Regions from separate parts of the Mesorhizobium sp. LNHC232B00 genome, predicted to be linked through region 2. Evidence: predicted binding sites of a transcription regulator. Region 2 holds the regulator's gene; the other holds the start of a gene.

Region 1 (7,920 bases), on a different contig from region 2:
GCAGCATTCTGAAGCGCGCCCGCCTGAAGCGCGGGCATGCCTGACGCAGGCAAACCGGCGTGGTGCCGGTACCGCGCTTTCCTAGTCACCTGACGAGAACGGCTGAACTCATCGCGCCGTCTCACGACGATCGCTTCACCGCCGCCAGCGGCGAGCGCGCCACCACTGGTGAAGACTGGATGATGGCCGTGTTGGTCATCGCATAGGGAATGATCCGGTCGATCACCCGTTCCAGCTCCGCCACCGAGCCGACATGCGCGAGCGCAATGAAACAATCCTCGCCGGTCACCCGGTCGCATTGCGCGATCTCCGGCAGCTCGCGGATGATGTCGGCGACGACGGACAATTGCCCCGGCACCGGCCGGATCCGCAGCCAAGCCGACAGCTTCAGGCCAAGGGCGGCGGGATTGATTCTGACGCAATAGGCTTCGATCACGCCGTTCTCCTGCAGCCTCTTGATCCGCTCGGCGACGCTCGGCGCCGACAGGCCGACCGAACGCGCCAGCTCCGCCGTGCTGGCTCGCGCATCCTTTTCCAGCAGGCGCAGGATCTTCATGTCCGCGGCATCGAGATCGATATTTTCGGTTCGAAGGCGCTTCACGGAAAAATCCTTGCTTCCGATAAGGAACGTGCCAGCCAGGCCGGTCATCTTCCATATGAATAGGGAAAACTGCCTGCGATACTGATCCGATGAACGATCGGACGCAAGCGCCTGCTACCAGCCCTGCCCCCGGCCCCATGCTCCTGGCGGCAAAACTGCCGCCGCATGTCTGGTTCGGCGTCAGCGCCGTCTTCCACTATCTCGGCCCGGCTTTCGCGGTGCTGCTTTTCCCGCATGTCGGCGTGCTCGGCATGGCGTGGCTGCGCATCGCCACCGCCGCGCTGATCTTCGCACCGTTGACGCGCCCGTGGCGGACCTTCGCCCGCGCCGATCCCTCGACGCGGCTGCTGTTATTGGCCTTTGGCGCTTGCCTGGCGGTGATGAACTGCGCGTTCTACCTGGCGCTCGACCGGTTGCCGATCTCGCTGGTGGCGGCGATCGAATTCGTCGGCACCATCGGCGTCGCGCTGGTCGGCCTCAGGAGCACCCGCAACCTCACCGCCCTTGCCGTTGCCGTCACCGGCACCGTGCTGCTGATCGACGTCAAATGGTCCAGCGATCCGCTCGGGCTGTTCTGGGCCTTCCTCAACGGCGCGCTCTTTGTCGGCTACATCGTGCTTGGCCACCGCGTCGCCCGAGCCGGCGCAGGTGACGGTATCGCAGACTTGGGAGCGGCCATGGCAGTCGCCTTCGTCGTCGTGCTTCCGATCGGCTTAGCCGACGCGCTGCCTGCCTTCTTCTCGCCGCCGCTGCTCATCGCCGCCATCGGCGTCGGCATCTGTTCCTCGGTCATTCCCTACATCTGCGATCAGCTCGCCATGTCGCGGCTGCCGCGTTCGAGCTTTGCGCTGATGCTGTCGCTGCTGCCGGTCACGGCAACGCTGATCGGCGTCATCGTGCTGCGCCAGATACCCGACTTCAGCGATTGTGTTGGCATCGCGCTGGTGGTCGCCGGCGTCGCCTTCCACAGGCCGGCGAGGACGGATTAGACGCCCTATGCCAGTTTTTGCTTCAGGCCAGTTTCTCCTTCAGAAAAGCGATCGTCCGGCCCCAGGCGAGATCGGCCGCCTTCTTGTCGTAGCGCGCCGCCGAAGTGTCGTTGTTGAAGGCATGGTTGGCGCCTTCATAGACATAAACGGTGTATTCGACATGGGCGGCATCCAGTTCCTTCTTGAAGGCGTCGATGCCGGCATTGGTGCGATCGTCGAGCCCGGCATAGTGCAACAGCAATGCCGCCTTGATCTTCGACACATCCGCGGCCTTCGGCTGCATGCCGTAATAGGCGACGCTGGCGGCGAGGTCGGGCGCATTGACGGCCAGCATGTTGGCGGTGCCGCCGCCCCAGCAGAAGCCGATGGCGCCGACCTTGCCGTTGCCGTCCTTGTCGGCCTTGAGGAAGGCGACGGTGGCGACGCCGTTGGCGACGGTCTGTGCCGGGTCGAGCGTGGTGAACATGTCGCGCGCCTTGTCCTCGTCGGCGGGCGTGCCGCCGAGCGGCGACAGGAAATCGGGCGCCAGCGCCACGAACCCTTCCAGCGCCACGCGTCGGGCGACGTCGCGTATATGCGGGTTGAGCCCTCTGTTCTCGTGGATGACGATGACGGTGCCGAGCTTGCCGGCCGGCTTTGCCGGCTTGACCAGATAGCCCTTCAGCTCGCCGCCGCTGCCGGGATAGGTGATGTCCTCGCCTTTCACGCGGGCGTCGTTTTCGGCAACGATCGCCGCCTGGGCGGAGTTCGCGGCCAAAAGCGGCGCGATCGCGGCCGCCGCCGCACCCGACCCGGCAAGCCTGCTCAACTGTTCCATGAAGCGGCGGCGGTCGAGCGTCAGATGCGTGTATTCGTCATAGGCGTCGATCATCGCCTGGGTGATCACGGGTTTGACGTCGGTCATGGCGCACTCCTCGGGCCTGGACTGCCCCTGCCGTCCGCAAGATAGGGGCGAGCCTCTCATCGTCCAGTCACGGGACAGTGACATCGTTCCGCCCAGCGATCGGCGCCCGGGCGACGGATCTCATCTCCCATCACGTTTTTGTCATCGGCGACAATCTTGATGGCGCTGCGACAATAGTAGGGGAAACTGGCTGATCGGCCGCCCGATGGCGCGGCCTGGAGGAAACGATGACCATGCCGATCCTGGCAACCGCCTTCATGATTGCCGCAGCCGCCATGCTGGCGATGCGCACGGTTGTTGTTGCCGCGAGCCGCGAGTCCATGGTCAAGAAGTCCATGGTCAAGGTTCGCAGCCAGCGCTATCCGGCAAACATGAGAATCCAAGGTTGAGGTGAAGTCATGGACGTACAGGACATCGTGAACACCGTTTCGCAGAAGGCGGGTCTCGACCAGGCAACGACGGAAAAGGTCGTCGGCACCATTTTCTCGGTGCTCGAGCACGAGGCGGAAGGCACCAGCGCCTCGTCATTCTTCGCCAAGATCCCGGGCGCCGATGCGCTGGCGCAGAAATATGACGTCATGGCCGCCCCTGCCGGCGGTGGCGGCTTCCTGTCGTCGCTGCAGGGCGCGCTTGGCGGCGTCCTCGGCGAAAAGGCCGGCGCGCTGGTCAACGGCCTCGCCGCGCTCAAGGCATCCGGCCTCGACATGGCGCAAATCCAGAAGGCCGGTGAAACACTGGTCCAGCAGGCCGAAGCCGCCGCTGGCCCCGATTTGACCAACCAGGTGCTCGGCTCGGTGCCCAGCCTGAAGGGCCATCTGGGGCTCGGCTAGCACCGACGGTTTGGTGTCACTCCCCTACTTCGGCAGCGCGTAGGCCATCACGTAATCCCCGGGCTTGGTGCCGACCGAGCCGTGGCCGCCGGCGACGATGACCACGAACTGGCGCCCGTCCGCCACCGTATAGGTCATCGGCGTCGATTGGCCGCCCGCTGGCAGCCGCGCCTGCCAGAGCTGCTTGCCCGATGTCAAATCATAGGCGCGCAGATAATCGTCGACCGCAGCACCCAGGAAGGCGACGCCGCCGGCGGTGATCATCGGCCCGCCAATGCCAGGCACCCCGACCTTCAGCGGCAGCGGCAGTGGCGTCATGTCGTAGACGGTGCCGTTGCGGTGCTTGTAGGCGATCGCGCCGGTCCTGAGATCGACGCCGGCGACATAGCCCCAGGGCGGCGCCTGGCAGGGAATGCCGAGCGGCGACAGGAACGGTCCCATCACCACCGCATAGGGAGCGCCGTCATTGCGGTTCAGCCCCTGCTCGCTGCCCTTGGTGTCGTCGCCCGGCGCCGGCACGTCCGCGCGTGGAACAAGTCTCGACGTGAAGGCGAGATAGGTCGGCATGCCGAACATCACCTGCCGCACCGGATCGACCGCCACGCCACCCCAGTTGAAGGTGCCGAAATTGCCGGGATAGACCAGCGATCCCTGCAGCGAGGGCGGCGTGTAGCGGCCTTCATAGCGCAATTTGTGGAAGGCGATCCGGCAGGCCAGCTGGTCGAACATGGTGATGCCCCACATGTCGGCATCGGTCAGCGGCTTCGGGTTGAAGGTAAGGTCCGACACCGGCTGCGTCGGCGATGTGTGGTCGCCTTCGATGGCGCCGCCTGGCGCCGGCACTTCCTTTACCGCGATCACCGGGTCGCCGCTGCGCCGGTCGAGCACATAGAGATCGCCCTGCTTGGTCGGCCCGACCAGCGCCGGCACGATCGAACCGTCAGCCTTGGTGATGTCGATCAGGGTCGGCTGCGCTGGCACGTCCATGTCCCACAGGTCGTGATGTACGGTCTGCCGCACCCATTTCAACTGTCCGGTGTTGAGGTCGAGCGCGGTGATCGAGGAGGAGAACTTCTCGACATTGTCGCTGCGGCCTATGCCGAGTTGGTCCGGCGTCTGGTTGCCGAGCGGCACATAGAGCAGGCCGAGCTTCTCGTCGGCGCTCGGCGTCGACCACATGTTGGGCGAGTTGGCGGTGTAGGTCTGGCCGGGCGCCAATGGCGTCGTCTGGTCCGGATTGCCGGAATCCCAGTTCCACAGCAATTTGCCGGTGGCGGCATCATAGGCGCGGATGACGCCGGACGGCTCCTGCGTCGAATAATTGTCGTTGACCGCGCCGCCGACGATGATCTTGCCGCCCGTGATCAGCGGCGCCGAAGTCGAGTAATAATAGCCCGACTTGGGATACGGCATGTTGGTCAAGAGATTGAGCGTGCCGCCCTCGGCGAAGGCGGGGCAGACCTGCCCGTTGGCGGCGTCGAGCGCGATCAGCCGCGCGTCGGAGGTCGGCAGATAGACACGCGTCGCACACGGCTGGCCGGCGGCGCCGCCTGCATCGGCATAGTAGGATACCCCGCGGCAGGTCTGGTGCTGGCGATCCTTGTCGAGCTTGATCTTGGGATCGTAGCGCCACTTCTCCTTGCCGGTCGCCGCATCGACAGCGATGGCGAAATTGTGCGGCGTGCAGATGTAGAGCGTGTCGCCGACTTTCAGCGGCGTCACCTGGTAGGTGGTCTCGCCGACGTCGTCGGGCCCCTTCACGTCGCCGGTCCGGTAGGTCCAGGCCGGCTTCAGGTTGGCGACGTTGTCCGGCGTGATCTGGTCGAGCGGCGAATAGCGCTGGCCGAATTGCGTGCGGCCGTAATAGTGCCATTCGCCGGCCGGCACATCGCCGCCGAGATTGGCGTTGGGGGTCACCTTGTCGGTGTCGAGCGCACCGGCGATGTCCTTGGGATCCGTCGTCATCGAATAGCCGGCCACCGCCAGCGACGCCAGCACCGCCAGGATCAGCGGCGCGCGTCCGTCGGGACCGGCAAGCCCTCGCCTCGCCCACGGCGTCAGCAACCACAGCGCCACAAGCACGATGATGCCGCCGCGCGGGCCGAGTTCCCACCAGTCGAACCCGGTTTCCCAGACCGCCCAGGCCAGCGTGCCGATCACGATCGCCGCATAGAGCCACAGTGCCGTGGAGCGGCGCCGGTAGAGCAGCCAGGCGGCGATCAAGAAGGCGAGACCGGCGATGATGTAATACCAACTGCCGCCCAGCGAAGCCAACCAGATGCCGCCGGCGCCAAGCGCCAGGCCAAGCAGAAAAAGGACGAGGGAGGTGATGGTGACAGCCAAGATGATACTCCTTCGACTGTTGCGCGCCGCGCGCGGCCACGGGTAACCCCGCGTTGCGTTGCTGCCCGGAACACAACTTTCCCCTGACGGTCCCGCCTGTCAAGCACGCGCCATAAGCGCAGGCGGTAATGTTTGTTCCATCGCAATTGGCTGATAAGGCCGACGGTAGTGCGGGCGTGGGGCGGCCAAATCAGCCACTTTACCGGGAACAAAACGTAGACACTTCTGGTCTTTCCCTCCCGAATCACTACATTCGGGGGAAGATGTCCGGCTTTTCCGAAGACATGCCCTTTTTCGACGAACCCAATGCGCGGCCCACGGCCCCGTCGGGCATTGCCGCGCGCGCGATGGCAGCCCGCAGCGGCCACAACAACGCGCCCGACTATCTCAAGGGTTTGAATCCCGAACAGCGGCTGGCGGTGGAAACCACCGAAGGCCCGGTTCTGGTGCTGGCAGGTGCCGGCACCGGCAAGACGCGGGTGCTGACCACCCGCATCGCCCACATCCTCGCCACCGGCAAGGCCTTCCCGTCACAGATCCTAGCGGTGACCTTCACCAACAAAGCCGCGCGCGAGATGAAGCAGCGCATCGGCATCCTGATCGGTGAAGGCAATGTCGAGGGCATGCCGTGGCTCGGCACCTTCCACTCGATCGGCGTGAAGCTGCTGCGCCGTCACGCCGAGCTTGCCGGCCTGAGATCCGACTTCACCATTCTCGACACGGACGACGTCGTGCGGCTGATCAAGCAGCTGATCCAGGCTGAGGGCCTGGATGACAAGCGCTGGCCGGCCAAGCAGTTCGCCCAGATGATCGACGGCTGGAAGAACAAGGGCCAAGGCCCGGCCGACATTGCCGAGGGCGACGCACGCAGCTTCGCCAACGGCAAGGGCCGTGAGCTCTACAAGGCCTATCAGGAACGCCTGCAGACGCTGAACGCCTGCGACTTCGGCGACCTTCTGTGCCATCCGATCCGCATCTTCCGCGCCAATCCGGATGTGCTGAAGGACTATCACAGGCGCTTCAAATACATACTCGTCGACGAGTACCAGGACACCAACACCGCCCAGTACATGTGGCTGCGGCTATTGGCGCAGCGGCCCGAAGGCAGGCCGATCTCCCCCCTTGAGGGGGAGATGTCCGGCAGGACAGAGGGGGGCGCCTCGCGCCGACAGGCCGGTGGGGCACCGCCCCCCTCTGTCGGCTCCGCCGACATCTCCCCCTCAAGGGGGGAGATTGGGCGCTCTTCGGCGGAGGGCCGTGCCACCGTCAACATCTGCTGCGTCGGCGACGACGACCAGTCCATCTACGGCTGGCGCGGCGCCGAGGTCGACAACATCCTGCGCTTCGACAAGGATTTTCCCGGCGCGACCATTATCAGGCTGGAGCGCAACTATCGCTCCACCGCGCACATCCTGGGTGCGGCCTCCCATCTCATCGCCTACAATGAGGGCCGCTTCGGCAAGACGCTGTTCACCGATCGCAACGATCCCGAGGACGGCAAGGTCAATGTCCACGCCGCCTGGGATTCCGAGGAGGAAGCCCGCGCCATCGGCGAGACCATCGAGGCCTACCAGCGCCAGAAGCACAACCTCAACGACATGGCGATCCTTGTCCGCGCGTCTTTCCAGATGCGCGCCTTCGAGGACCGCTTCATCACGCTCGGCCTCAACTACCGCGTCATCGGCGGTCCGCGTTTCTACGAGCGCATGGAAATCCGCGACGCGCTTGCTTTCTTCCGCGTCGTCGCTAATGGCGGCGACGACCTCGCCTTCGAGCGCATCGTCAACGTGCCCAAGCGTGGGCTCGGCGAAGCCACCATCCGCCAGATCCACGACACGGCGCGCGCGCTGCGCATCCCGATGCTGGAGGCTGCCGCCAACCTCGCCGAAAGCGACGAATTGAAGCCGAAACCCCGCGCCGCGCTGCGCGAGGTCGCCGCCAATTTCGAACGCTGGCAGAAGGCGCTGGAAACCACGCCGCACACCGAACTCGCCGAGACCATTCTCGAAGAGAGCGGCTATACCGACATGTGGAAGAACGACCGCTCGGCCGAAGCCCCCGGCCGGCTGGAGAACCTCAAGGAACTGGTCCGCTCGATGGAGGAGTACGAGTCGCTGCGCTCCTTCCTCGAGCATGTCGCGCTGGTCATGGATGCCGAGCAGAATGCCGGGCTCGACGCCGTCTCGATCATGACGCTGCATTCGGCCAAGGGCCTCGAATTCGAGACCGTCTTCCTGCCCGGCTGGGAGGAAG
Region 2 (7,920 bases):
AACAGCTTCTTGGTGAAGGCCATCACCGCGGCGACATCCTGCAGATCGCTGGCGCCGGTCATACCTTCATCTCCCGCGTCCCACGACGGCACCAGCTTGGCCGCCACCGGATCGGTGACCGCGGCAAAGACGATCGGAATGCCGGAGCCCGCGAGTGCCTTCTTGGCGATCTGCGAGACCGGCGTGGTGATGGTGTAGATCAGCTTGGGCTGCTCGGCCTGCAGCTTGGCGATCATCTGCGGCACCAGCGATGCATCGAAATTGGTATGGCTCTCCGTGTAGACGACGTCCTTGCCCTCTACGAAGCCATTGTCCGTCAGCGCCTTCTTGAAGCCGGCTATGGCGGCGTTCAATTGCGGATGCTCGCCGAAATTGGCGATGCCGATACGGATCTGATCGGCCGCGGCGCTGCCGGCGCTGACCATCAATGCACCTGCCAGGGCCAATCCCGACAGCCATGCGGATTTCGACTTCAACATCATTTCCTCCCAGATTTGATCAGCGCCGCCTTCGGGGCACCTCCAGCGATCATGGTCAGTCCCTCGGCGCATGTCAAACATTATATATAACTCTTGCCATCACTCACCATCATATATAATTTCTCCAATGGCAGAGAACGAATGGATCGCGATGCAGGACCAGAAGAACTCCACCAAGACGGAAGCCGCCTACCAGCTTCTGCGGCGCGATATCCTCACCACCCGTCTCATGCCGGGTGCCCCGCTCAAGCTCAGCGCCTTGCGCGGCACCTATGGAGTTGGCTGGACGCCGCTGCGCGAAGCGTTGTCGCGCCTCGAAGCCGAACGCCTGGTCACCGCCATCAGCAATCGCGGCTTCGCGGTCGCCCCCGTGTCCCGCGCCGAACTTGAGGATCTGGCGCGCGCGAGGATGGTCGTCGAGATACCGCTCTTCCAGGAATCGATGGAGAAAGGCGGCCGGCAGTGGGAAGACGCGGTCGTCACCGCGCACTACCGGCTCGCCCGCTGCAAGACCGCGGTGGATGACCCATCGGATGCCGCCGTCGACCAATGGGACGAGAACCACGAGGCTTTTCACGCGGCGCTGCTGAGTGCGGCGACGTCCAGCTGGCTGTTGCGGTTTCGCTCGACGATCTCGGACCAGCTGCGCCGGCACCATCGCTTTCTTGGGCTGGCGCCGACATTGCGGGCCGCGGCCGGCCTCAAGGCTGGCTACGAGGAGGCCATGGACGCGCTGCGCGAGGCGATGGCGATCGAGCACCACACCGCAATCATGGAAGCCGCCCTGGACCGCGACGTCGAGCGGGCAAAAGCGCTGATGACGGCCCACATCGGTTATACGCTGCACGTCTATGTCCACACCGAGGACGGCGACGCGAACAAGGACGTCGGGCGCGCCGGCAGCTTGAAAGCGGTTGCCGGATGATTTCGGCACCTCCGCATCGTCCGACGCTTGGCGAGATTGCCGAAGCCCGCGATCGGTACCTGCTTCCGAACAGCTATTGTTGGCGTTTTGATTTCGTTTCGTTCACGGCAGGCAAGCCGATCGCAGGCGCGGAAATCGGCATCGCCGGGCTCTGCCGTCGGCTGATGCCGAGCCATGTCGCAAGACAGGCCACAGGCTATTAACCAAGACATTTCAATGCGGGCGACGGGCGGCAACGGGCGAAAATCCCCGATTTCCGGCCTGTCCGGCTCTGCAAATGATTACGGCCCTCTTACCAAATTCACTAAACTTTAAACGGTTGCAGAACACAACTGGAACAGATAGTGTTTGTTCTGGGTTTGTTTTTTCGATTCTGGATCAGAACCATTCTGGATCAAAACCTTGTCCAGATGCCTTGGGGGCCGCCATGCTGACACGCAAGCAACATGAACTCTTGATGTTCATTCATGAACGGCTCAAGGAAAGCGGTATTCCGCCCTCCTTCGACGAGATGAAAGAGGCGCTCGACCTCGCCTCCAAATCAGGGATCCATCGCTTGATCACGGCGCTGGAGGAACGCGGCTTCATTCGCCGGCTGCCCAACCGAGCGCGTGCGCTGGAAGTGCTGCGGCTGCCCGATTCGATCGCGCCGGGCCTCAACGCGGCGAAGAAATTCTCGCCAAGTGTCATCCAGGGAAGTCTCGGCCAAGGCGGTTTCGGTCAGGGCAGCCTCGGCCGCCAGATCAAGCCGGCACCGTCGCGCTTTGCCGCTGCCGGCAACGACGACGATGCGGTACCAGCGGTGTCCATCCCGGTTATGGGTCGCATCGCTGCCGGTGTGCCCATCGATGCCATCCAGCATCAGACGCATACCATCTCGGTGCCGCCGGACATGATCATGGGCGGCGAGCACTATGCGCTGGAGGTCAAGGGCGACTCGATGATCGAGGCCGGCATCTTCGATGGCGACACGGTCATTATCCGCAACGCCGATACGGCGAGTCCGGGCGAGATCGTCGTGGCGCTGGTCGACGAGGAGGAAGCGACCCTGAAGCGGTTCCGCCGCAAGGGTGCCTCGATTGCGCTTGAAGCCGCCAATCCGGCCTACGAGACGCGCATCTTCGGGCCGGACAGGGTCAAGGTGCAGGGCAAGCTCGTCGGGCTGATCAGGCGCTACTGAGCCGGCACGGCACTTGGCTTGTCAGGTTTGCGATAGGGCTGCAGGCCCCTCGCCTCGCGCGAAAATTTTCGCTGCGCGTGCCAGGGCCGATACGGGCTGTCCACCGCGAAGCTGATGGTTGGCGGACCGGTGGCCGATTGGCGGTCGAAGAAGATGGCCGCGCTGCCCTTGCGGGCGAGCTGCCGTTTGGTGACGACGAGAACCAGCGGATTGTGGCAGGCGTCGTAGGCCGTTGCGTCATTGACGATGATCAGGTCGGCGAAGCCACAGGCCTTCCAGGTATCCTTGCGGTCTTCGACATGCGCTATGATCGCACCGGACGGGTGCCTGGCGAGACAGACACCGTCGGTGCAATAGAACGGCGCTCCCGGCGGCAGGCTGACGGCATCAGCAATATCGAATTGTCCATCCGCCTTGTCGAACATCTCCGGCAGGATGATGGTTTCGGATCTCAGCGCGCGTTTCCAGTTGTCGACGGTGAATTCGTTCGGCCGGGCCCGGCTGACCGCGAGTTCGCCACCGCCGATCGGCAGCGCGACCAGCCGCGCGTCTTCCGAGACCAGCACATCCGGCGTGCGCGTGTCGGACACCACCAGCAAGCCGGCGAGCGCGAATGGAAGCGCTGCAAGCCGCAGCCACGTCGTCGCCATCGTCGCGATGACCAGGGCAATTGCCACCAGCAGAACGGATTGCTGTGAGATGAGCCCGACCGCATCGACCGGAGAGCGTTCTGATATCCACGCCGAAATGGCGATCATCGCGGTCAGGCCCTTGCCCATCAGGTAAAGGGATGGCGCGTCCAGGCCGAACGGCATCAGCAGCGCGCTGGCAACGGCCAGGAACATCACGAGTGAGACGATCGGCATGACGGCCAGATTGGCGAACAGGCTGAGCGGCGACACCCGCTGGAAATGCCAGATGGCAAACAGCGCCGTGGCGCTGCCGGCGATGATCGACGTCATGGCCAGCCCGCCTGTCGCCAGCAGGAATTTGCGCGTCAGGAAACCCGGCAAGGAGCGCTTCGGCGGCGGCGGTCTGGTCTTTCCCGCCCGGTGATCCGCCCAGCCGGCATAGGCGCCAACCAGGGCCGCGGTCGCGGCGAACGACATCTGGAAGCTCGGGCCGACCACCTCATGCGGCGAGACCAGGATGACGGCGATCGCCGAGATCGCCAGATTGCGCATGGTCAGCGCCGCGCGATCGAACAGGACGGCAATCAGCATCACCGCCAGCATGATGAAGCTGCGCTCGGCGGCGACGACGACGCCGGAGATGACGAGATAGGCGGCGATCGAGAAAAGTGCTGCCGCGGCCGCGTATTTCTTCACCGGCCGGCGCGCGGAAAAGTCCGGGAACAGCGCGAAGGCGCCGCGCAGCAGTCCCATGATGGTGCCGGCGACCAGCGCCATGTGCAGTCCCGAAATGGAGATGATGTGATAGATGCCGGTGCGCCGCATCGCTTCGTTGATTTCGTCGGGGATGCCGGCGCGCACGCCGACGATCAACGCCGCCGCGATCTCGCCTTCTGCGCCGCCGACGCTGCCCCTGATATGGTCGGCAATGGCTTCGCGGGCGTTCTCTATCGCTGATGAAAGGCGGGCCGACAGCGGCATGCCAGCGTCGTCGGCTGCAACGACTTTTGGATTGCCGAGAAAGAACCCGCTGCCACCGATGCCGGCGAAATAGCTGTCGAAGGAGAAATCATAGCTGTCCGGCCGCACCGGACCGGTCGGCGGCAACAGCTTGGCATAGCCGGTAATAAGGGAGCCGGCGGTCATTTCCGGCGGTATCTTGCGTGTCGAAAGCCGGACCCTTTCCGGCGCGTAGCGCAGTTTCGGCCGGGCGGTCGACGTCACGTCGATGGTAAGCCGGATGCGGCCGGTCTCCATCTCATCGATCGAGACGACGCGGCCGCTCAGTTGCGTCGAGATTTCCGAGCCCAGCATCTGGGTTCCCGTGCGCCACGTCTCGACCTTGGCGGCGAGCAAGCCAAGCGCGCACAGCAATGCCGCCGTCAGGAACAGATGGGTTTTCGGCCACGAGCGCGAGACAATCGCCAGGAAGCCCATGAGGGCCACCACCGCGACAGGCCTGGCGAAGTCCGGTTCGGCTGCCAGGGAAAAATAGCCGATCGCGCCGATTGCAAGGCAAACCGGCACCAGCAGGAAGCCAATGCCGCGGTCAAGCTCCAGCTCCGCCGCCGCAGTGATGCCGTTGCGCAGGCGCGGCAATGACAGCCGGCCGAGTTGCCGGCGCACACGTACGATCCTGCCGGCCGGCGACGGAATTGGCGCGGGGATATCCGGTGCGGGCTGGTTGCCGGAACCCGGCACGAGAGGCGATTGCGTCGGCAGCGAGGCCGGCAGCGGCATCGCAAACAGGGACCGCTCGCTGACGCCAACAATGGCGTCCTCGCCCTGATCCGAGCCCCGGCTTCGTCCAGCCATCGGGTCTGCCCCTTGCACCCCTGACGCCCTATGCTACATGAACGCGCGACGCGCGAAAGTCCGCGCACCCACACCCGCCCCAGACGCTTCCCGAGAGTTCCATGTCCGACAAGGTCGTCACCCGTTTTGCCCCCTCGCCCACCGGCTACCTGCACATAGGCGGCGCGCGCACGGCGCTGTTCAACTGGCTGTACGCAAAGCACACCGCCGGCACGATGCTGCTGCGCATCGAGGACACCGATCGCGAGCGTTCGACCGAGGCGGCGACGGCGGCGATCCTGGACGGCCTCACCTGGCTCGGTCTGGGCTGGGATGGCGAGGCGGTTTCGCAGTTCGAGCGCGCGCCGCGCCACCGCGAGGTGGCCGAGGAGCTGGTGCGCCTGGGCAAGGCCTATTACAGCTACGAGACTCCCGCCGAGCTCGAGGCGATGCGCGAGGCGGCGCGCGCCAAGGGCCTGCCGCCGCGCTACAACGGCCAGTGGCGCGATCGTGATCCGTCCGAGGCACCGCCCGGCGTCAAGGGCGCCATCCGTGTCAAGGCGCCGACCGAGGGCGAGACCGTGGTACACGACCGCGTGCAGGGCGAGGTGCGCTTCCCCAACAAGGATCTCGACGACTTCATCATCCTGCGCTCCGACGGCAACCCGACCTACATGCATGCCGTCGTCGTTGACGACCACGACATGGGCATCACCCACATCATCCGTGGCGACGACCACCTGACCAATGCCGCCCGCCAGACCGTGATCTACAACGCCATGGGTTGGGATGTGCCGTCGATGTCGCACATCCCGCTGATCCATGGCGCCGACGGTGCCAAGCTGTCGAAGCGGCACGGCGCGCTTGGCGTCGAAGCCTACCGCGCCATGGGCTACCTGCCAGAGGCGCTGCTCAACTACCTGGCGCGCCTGGGCTGGAGCCATGGCGACGACGAGATCATGTCGATCAAGGACATGGTGTCCTGGTTCGACATAGGCGACGTCAACAAGGGCGCGGCCCGTTTCGATTTCGCCAAGCTGGAGGCGATCAACGGCGCCCATATGCGCCGCATGGCCGATGCCGAACTTTTGGACATCTTCATCGCCACCTTGCCCTACCTCGAGGGTGGCCCGGCGATGGCCGCGCGCCTCGACGACCGCAACAAGGCGCAACTGCTGGCAGCGCTTCCCGGCTTGAAGGAGCGCGCCAAGACGCTGGTCGAGCTCGTCGACGGCGCCGCCTTCCTGTTTGCCACGCGGCCGCTGCCGATCGACGAAAAGGCGGCACTCCTGCTCAACGACGATGCCCGCAAGATCCTGCGCGGCGCTCACGAAGCTTTGAACGCGCTGTCGGGCGACTGGACGGCCGCGGCCGCGGAGGCCGCGATCCGCGACTACGCGCTGGCCGGTGGCCACAAGCTTGGCGCCGTGGCGCAGCCTCTGCGGGCCGCCCTGACGGGCAAAAGCACCTCGCCAGGCGTGTTCGACGTGCTTGCCGTGCTGGGGCGCGAAGAGAGCCTGGCGCGCATAGCCGATCAAATCGATTAGGAGCAAACTGGCCCAAGAAGATTGGCATTGAAAGGCGGGTTTCGCAGTGCAACATTAGGCCCTGGCCCAATCTGGCACGCACCCTCCTGAAATGCGGTGGCGAATACGCGCATTGCGGTGATTTCGACGTGTCGCTCTGCAGAAATTTGCCTTTGCCGGCATGAGGAAACGAGAAGGAGTTTGCAATGACCGAAGCTGCGACAAAACTGGAATTTGGCGGCAAGACCCAAGAGGCCACGGCAAAGCTGGAATTCGGCGGCAAGACTCATGAGTTCAAGGTGCGAAGCGGTTCCGTCGGGCCCGACGTCATCGACATCGCTTCGCTCTACAGCACCACCGGTGCCTTCACCTACGATCCGGGCTTCACCTCCACAGCGAGCTGCGAGTCTGAGATCACTTTCATCGATGGCGATGCCGGCATCCTCCTGCACCGCGGCTATCCGATCGACCAGTTGGCCGAACACGGCGATTTCCTCGAAGTCTGCTATCTCCTGCTCTACGGCGAACTGCCGACCAAGGCGCAGAAGGACGATTTCGATTACCGTGTAACGCGCCACACCATGGTGCACGAGCAGATGTCGCGCTTCTTCACCGGCTTCCGCCGCGATGCGCACCCGATGGCGGTGATGTGCGGTGTGGTCGGCGCGCTGTCGGCCTTCTATCACGATTCCACCGACATCTCCGACCCGTACCAGCGCATGGTCGCCTCCATGCGGCTGATCGCCAAGATGCCGACGATCGCGGCCATGGCCTACAAGTACCACATCGGCCAGCCCTTCATTTACCCGAAGAACGATCTCGGTTTCGCGGCCAACTTCCTGCATATGTGCTTCGCCGTGCCGTGCGAGGAATACAAGATCAACCCGGTGCTGGCACGCGCCATGGAGCGCATCTTCATCCTGCATGCCGATCACGAGCAGAACGCCTCGACCTCGACCGTTCGCCTCGCCGGCTCTTCGGGCGCCAACCCGTTCGCCTGCATCGCCGCCGGCATCGCTTGCCTGTGGGGTCCGGCCCATGGCGGCGCCAACGAAGCGGCGCTCAACATGCTGGGCGAGATCGGCCATGTCGATCACATCCCGGAATTCATCGCCCGCGCCAAGGACAAGGACGATCCGTTCCGGCTGATGGGCTTCGGCCACCGCGTCTACAAGAACTACGATCCGCGCGCCAAGATCATGCAGAAGACGGCGCATGAGGTTCTGGGCGAACTCGGCATCAAGGACGATCCGCTGCTCGACATCGCCATGGAGCTTGAAAAGATCGCGCTGACCGATTCCTACTTCATCGAGAAGAAGCTCTACCCGAACGTCGACTTCTACTCCGGCATCACGCTGAAGGCGCTGGGCTTCCCCACCACCAT

What was found. Region 2 encodes LexA, which represses DNA repair genes until DNA is damaged. Its sites were predicted from a motif close to TGTTCNNNNTGTGTTCNG; they were not measured.
Region 1: the regulator LexA is predicted to act here: its motif matches at 5,872-5,889, upstream of X743_RS159000 (UvrD-helicase domain-containing protein).

Annotation. Positions count from the first base shown of each region.
Region 1 is NZ_AYWP01000006.1:57,125-65,044, forward strand. Features, by position in the region: gene X743_RS159030 (hypothetical protein) at 1-44, shown strand, start outside; gene X743_RS159025 (Lrp/AsnC family transcriptional regulator) at 122-601, opposite strand; gene X743_RS159020 (DMT family transporter) at 691-1,590, shown strand; gene X743_RS159015 (dienelactone hydrolase family protein) at 1,613-2,494, opposite strand; gene X743_RS1000000172755 (hypothetical protein) at 2,722-2,883, shown strand; gene X743_RS159010 (hypothetical protein) at 2,893-3,324, shown strand; gene X743_RS159005 (glucose/quinate/shikimate family membrane-bound PQQ-dependent dehydrogenase) at 3,349-5,667, opposite strand; gene X743_RS159000 (UvrD-helicase domain-containing protein) at 5,931-7,920, shown strand, end outside.
Region 2 is NZ_AYWP01000005.1:108,163-116,082, reverse strand. Features, by position in the region: gene X743_RS159735 (ABC transporter substrate-binding protein) at 1-479, opposite strand, end outside; gene X743_RS159740 (GntR family transcriptional regulator) at 631-1,404, shown strand; gene lexA (transcriptional repressor LexA) at 1,832-2,584, shown strand; gene X743_RS159755 (ComEC/Rec2 family competence protein) at 2,578-5,031, opposite strand; gene gltX (glutamate--tRNA ligase) at 5,133-6,557, shown strand; gene gltA (citrate synthase) at 6,743-7,920, shown strand, end outside.